DNA from 2 places in the Staphylococcus sp. GDH8C109P genome. Region 1 is predicted to be linked to the other one. Evidence: riboswitches for the same ligand, from Rfam matches in the RefSeq annotation. Region 1 holds a riboswitch; the other holds the start of a gene.
What was found. Region 1 has a riboswitch for FMN ahead of ribD (bifunctional diaminohydroxyphosphoribosylaminopyrimidine deaminase/5-amino-6-(5-phosphoribosylamino)uracil reductase RibD). Riboswitches for the same ligand answer to the same signal wherever they lie in the genome.

Region 1 (3,209 bases):
TAATATTGGTGATACGCATGTTAAATATGTTGTTTGTACTTCTGAAAATCTAGAGAAACGGCGACGTTATGATATCGTATTTTTAACGATTGGTACGATGTCTTATCATGACCCATATCATTTAAAAGGAACACCAGGTTACATAAAAACACCTTACCCAACATACGACACATTAAATGAGGTTGATAGTACTGATAGAATTGCTATCATTGGAACAGGACTAGCAAGTTTAGATGTAATTCGATTTGTAACGGCACATCATCCCAATTTGCCTATTACTGTGACGAGTCGTAAAGGTCATTTACCTAGTGTTAGGGGAGATATGCCAGAAATTCAATTTAAATATCTTACACCAGAAAATTTTAATGAAATCAAAAAAGAGTATTTTGGGAATGTACCTTTGGAGGAAGCATTAGCATTATTTAAAAAGGACTGTGAGTATTATGATATTCCAGTAGAGAAATTAGTCCACAGAAGACAGGGCGATCCAATTTTAGATTTAACATATGATTTACAACATGCCGATGTGCTAGGCAAATTTCAAAGTATTTTAGAATTAACAAAAGAAAATCTAAATTGGATTTGGAATAGTTTCAGTAGACAGGATCAGAAGATATTTTTAGAAAAATACCAATCTATATTAAAAGAGAATTCGAATCCAATGCCCCCACGTACAGCAAAATTAATTATCGACCACATTGAAAATGGGCAAATTGAAATCAAAAAAGGGTTGAAAGATGTAAAATATGACGGACAGCAGTTTTGTTTTAAATATGAGGATGATTTTAAAGCGATTGATAAATTTGATATTGTTATTAATGCTACTGGTTCAAAATCACATTTATCAGAATTAGACCAAGATGATCAACTAATTCTAAACTTAGAAAATAGACAAGTTGTCCAAGCACATCCACTTGGTGGTATTCAAATTATTCCAGAAACAAATCAAATTATAAGTCCGCGTTACGGTACTCTACAGAACATGTTTGCTTTAGGCCAAGTTACAAATGGAATTAACCAATCACGTAACGGCGTTATGATGATAGTAAAACAAGCCGTAAGTGTGGTGGAAAAATTAATAAATACTAAGCATGATTAATTTTGTAATGCAGCATTCAAACGAACAATGCTGACATAATTAATCAGTGAATGAAATATGTTTTTAAATGAATATAAATATGCATATATTATGAATTAAGACCATCAATTTTATATAGTTGTATAAACAGTTTTTTTCATAATTTAAACTAATTACGGAAAACATATAAATTGTTTTAACGGTTAATTATGGAATTATTGTAAAATATATATAGTTTAAATGGCTTTGTAAAAACTACTTATAGGTATTGTTGATCAAAGTATATAAGAAAGTAGTTGTTTATAAGTAAAGCCGACTTAGATAATATGAATTGTTTTTTGCTGGAATATGTAGTATTATAACGATGTAGCTTCCAAAAGTTACTTGACTCAATCATCAATTACAATTTCATAAATATTCTTTCGGGGCAGGGTGAAATTCCCAACCGGCAGTAAATTAAGCCTGCGACCTGCATTTGTTTTTAGACAAATGTGGCTGATCTAGTGAAATTCTAGAGCCGACAGTATAGTCTGGATGGGAGAAAGAATGAAGTATAACAAAAAAGCACTTTTATTAGTGTTTATTTAGCGTACATTTTTCTGAAAATTGGAGAAGTGTATTCAAATTCAAGTAAATTATGTTATATCTAAATACATCCCACACCTGAAATCAATTTCAGGTGTTTTTTTATTATTAAGAGGTGATTATATGAGTCAATATTTAAACTATGCAATCCAATTGGCACAAATGGTTGATGGCCAGACAGGTGTAAATCCACCAGTAGGTGCAGTTGTAGTAAATCAAGGTAGAATCGTTGGAATCGGTGCACATTTACGAAAAGGTGATAAACATGCTGAAGTGCAAGCTTTAGATATGGCTAAAGAAGCTGCAAATGGAGCAACAATTTATATATCTTTAGAACCTTGCTCACATTATGGTTCAACACCACCATGTGTAAACAAAATTATTGAATTTGGTATTTCAAAAGTCGTTTATGCTGTAAAAGATACGACATTATCGACTAAAGGTGACGAAATTTTGCACAATGCTGGGATAAAAGTTGAGTTTCGTCATAAACCAGAAGCTGAAGCATTGTACAAAGACTTTTTTATTACTAAACGACAAGGCGTCCCTGAAGTTACTGTGAAAGTCTCTTGTAGTTTAGATGGTAAACAAGCTACTGATTATGGTGAAAGTAAATGGATTACTAACAAAACCGTTAAACAAGATGTATTTATGCTCAGACATAAACATGATGCAGTTATCACTGGTACTGGCACTTTAAATGCAGACAATCCGCAATATACTACTAGGATTGAAGAAGGTAAGCAACCGATACGTGTGATACTTTCAAAATCTGGGCAGGTAGATTTTACCTTAGACATATTTAAACAACCGATGACACCAATATGGATTTTTACAGAAAATAAAAATTTAAAAAGTAAAGATTCAAATATAGAAATTATATATTGTTCGAATTGCACGATTGAAAATATTTTAAAACAGTTATATCAATATGGGATAGGAAGTGCGCTGGTTGAAGCAGGCCCTACGATTACTTCAGAATTTCTTCAATCTAACTATACGAATGAACTCATCTTATATTATGCCCCGAAAATAATAGGTGGTTCTGGTGATTATCAATTTTTCAAAACAGAAAATGTATTTAATTTATCAGACGTACCTCAATTTGAAATTGTAAATTCCAAAATGCTTGAGCAAAATATTAAATTAGAATTGCGAAAGAAGTGAATAATTATGTTTACTGGTATTGTCGAAGAAATAGGTACTATAAAAAAAGTTACAACACAACAATCCGTTGTTAATTTAACAATTGATTGTAAGACAATTTTATCTGACATGCATATTGGTGATTCTATAAGTGTAAACGGAGTATGTTTAACTGTAATACAATTTGATAATCAGTCATTTTCAGTTCAAGTGATCAAAGGCACTGAAAATAAAACCTATCTGAATCAATTAAATCAAGCTACTGAGGTAAATTTAGAACGAGCAATGAGTGGTTCGGGAAGATTTGGTGGCCATTTTGTACTTGGTCACACAGACGAAGTAGCTAGAGTCACTAGAATACAAAACTCAGATAATTCTAAAATTGTAACAATTAAACCAT
Region 2 (3,209 bases), on a different contig from region 1:
GGGACCCTTTAAAATTTGAATAATAAAATTAATCAAATAGATATTCATTTTTGAATGAATTTAATTTATATAAGCTCAGTGTATTCATTGTATTAATGAAAATGCTGAGCTTTTATATTAGGAAAAAACAAACATTATGCAGATTATCATTTGGAAATGAACGAGCAAAGCGTTGTACATAATTCTTATTTTTTAATATTTTACGATTTTGTAGTGCGTGCTTGCCTGGGATATGGCTCGAGCCTGTAGTCTCTCGCGCACATCATTCCCCTGGGCGTCAGCACATTACAAAATCGCTATAAGTGATACGTTAGTTAATCTTCGTTAATAATTTTTCATTTCAATAACTGATATGAATTAATATAAACGTTATGTGATAATTTTATATTTAACATTTTACGATTTTGTAGTGCATGCTTGCCTGGGGTATGGCTCGAGCCTGTAGTCTCTCGCGCATATCATTCCCCTAGGCGTCAGCACATTACAAAATCGCTATAAGTGATACGTTAGTTAATCTTCGTTAATAATTTTTCATTTCAATAACTGATATGAATTAATATAAACGTTAAGGTTATGTTGATAATTTTATATTTCAATAACTGATATGAATTAATATAAACGTTATGTGATAATTTTATATTTAATATTTTACGATTTTGTAGTGCATGCTTGCCTGGGATATGGCTCGAGCCTGTAGTCTCTCGCGCATACCATTCCCCTAGGCGTCAGCACATTACAAAATTGTTATAAATGAGGCGCATAAGCACAACGAATAAAGAGAAATTATAAATGGTAATAACTTCAAGTTTAAAATTTATCAAAACCTTTTAATAACAAAAGAAGCTGAGATAATAAATTTATCTCAGCCAATCTCGTGTCTTGCATTTTTATTTGTTTCATAACTGTAGATAAAAACGTGTACTTAATTATTAGTTAAGTAAAATTTTTTCCAAACGTTTGAATAATAACATAAATATTAAAGAAATAATTATACCTTTTATTATGTTAAAAGGTATAACACCTGAAACTATAACAATTTTAATATTTTCAACTACATTAGTTAAATTCATAATCATGCCATATAGTGGTAATAAAACAAAATAGTTTAAAATACTTAAAACAATAGTCATGACAATTGTCGCTATAGCAAATCCAATAATTTGTGTTTTGACAGTATGTCTATTTTTTATAATATAGAAAGCACTCAAAATAAAGCTCGCACCAGCTAAGAAATTAGCAATGGGACCAACTGGATCACCTATATTAAATAAGAAATTAAGTAAATTTTTTATGAATAATATAATAATACCGGCTACTGGTCCTAAACTAAAAGTTGCTAACAAAGCTGGAATATCACTAAAATCTAGTGTTAAATACGGCGGTAAAAAAGGAATTGGAAATTTTATAAACATCAAAATAAATGACACCGCACTTAACATGCTTATTGTAATAAGTCGTTTGGTTTGTTGTTGCATATTCAATTATCTCCTTCCATTCATCTTACACAGAAAAGGAGGATTTAATTGCACAACAAAAACCCTCCATCTTCTCCCATCCAGACTATACTGTCGGCTCTAGATTTACACTAGATCAGCCATTTATCTCATTAATAGATAAATGGGTCGCAGGCTTAAATTACTGCCGGTTGGGAATTACACCCTACCCCGAAGATGAATTTCTTAAATTTTATAAATATATCATAGCCTATTACTCAGATAAAAACAATAGTCGTGCTCTATTCTAAGTAAATGATATTATTTTTAAAAAAGACGAAATTAGAAATCAATATTAAAATAGTGATTTCCAATCTCGTCTTGATCAGAACATGCATGCTTTATAAATATTCACATCTATAAACTAAATTATATTTTACTTTATACTAATTAATTGATACTCAAGTGTTATCCTATTCCTCTGTTGGTTTTGGTAGATTTATTATAAAAGTAGTACCTTTGCCAAGTTCACTTTTAACGTCAATCGTTCCACCGTGTTCATCAATAATCATACGACAGATAAACAATCCTAAGCCAGTCCCTTGTTTACCCCGTTTACGAGCGGTATCAACTTTATAGAAACGATCAAATACTTGTTGTAAGTGTTCTGGAGCAATGCCAGAACCTGTGTCTGAAATGTATAAGATATTTTCACTTTCTGTTTCTCCATAACTAATTGATATTAAATCACCGGGTTCTGTATATCTTGTAGCATTATCAATAAGATTGGTCAACACTTGTTCAATTCTATCAGTGTCGAAATACCATAATTGATTTTGCGTATTTGGATTTAAATTCATCGTTAATTTTAAATCACTTGCTTGTTTTTGGTATTTTTGTTGCATTCTATTTAGCAGCGGATCAATGGGTTGTTTTACTTTTTCTACAGTTAGTCCTTCAGCATCCATTCGTGCAACATTGAGCAATTCATTTACTAATCGATTTAAACGTTTTGTTTCATCAAGTACAATTGACAATGATTCATGTATTTCGTCTGGCTCTGTTACAATGCCATCAACAATCGACTCTGTATATCCTTGTAATAATGAAATAGGTGTACGCAATTCATGTGATACATTAGCAATAAAATCTTTTTTCATTTGATCAATATTATGCTCATTTGTCATATCACGAATAATAGCCACAATACCACTTCTACCATCAGGTTGAATTTGTTCAATATAACTTGTAATAATGACAAAATAACGTGTACTAATTTCATATTCTTCGAATTGTGTTTGTTGGGTTTTAAATGTTAATTCGTTTTGACGATCAAGCTTGTCTAAATCATGAGCATCTAATATTTTCAAAATATTTTGTGCCATCTTGTTTGATATGATTATTTCTTGTTTGTCATTAAAGCCAAGTACACCTTCAACCATAGAATTTATTAAACTATCTCTGATATTTTTAGATGAGGATAGTGCGTCTATATGCTGCTGTATTTCGGAACTCATCGTGTTAAAAGCACGTGATAATTCTCCAATTTCATCTCGAGAATTAACAGGAACTACTTGAGCATAGTCCCCTTTAGAAACTTTTAATGCTTGTGTTCTTAAATTTCTAAGCGGTTTTGTAATTCGTGATGATAAGAAAAAGGCAAACACAGTTGTAATAGATAAAAAGATTATTGCAATAATTAATATAATGACTGTAATCACATTATTGGTATCTTCTATCGTTTTCAAATCTTGATAGATAAAAACCCCACTATAT

Region 2: linked by a shared signal. The riboswitch ahead of KA867_RS05925 (ECF transporter S component) and the one ahead of ribD (bifunctional diaminohydroxyphosphoribosylaminopyrimidine deaminase/5-amino-6-(5-phosphoribosylamino)uracil reductase RibD) in region 1 are both predicted to bind FMN.

What each region holds. Positions count from the first base shown of each region.
Region 1 covers NZ_JAESMX010000015.1:132,350-135,558, reverse strand. Annotated here, with positions in the region: gene KA867_RS09145 (FAD/NAD(P)-binding protein) at 1-1,099, shown strand, start outside; FMN riboswitch at 1,493-1,628, shown strand; gene ribD (bifunctional diaminohydroxyphosphoribosylaminopyrimidine deaminase/5-amino-6-(5-phosphoribosylamino)uracil reductase RibD) at 1,787-2,830, shown strand; gene ribE (riboflavin synthase) at 2,837-3,209, shown strand, end outside.
Region 2 covers NZ_JAESMX010000013.1:231,179-234,387, forward strand. Annotated here, with positions in the region: gene KA867_RS05920 (ferredoxin) at 1-23, shown strand, start outside; gene KA867_RS05925 (ECF transporter S component) at 930-1,475, opposite strand; FMN riboswitch at 1,540-1,676, opposite strand; gene KA867_RS05930 (ATP-binding protein) at 1,907-3,209, opposite strand, start outside.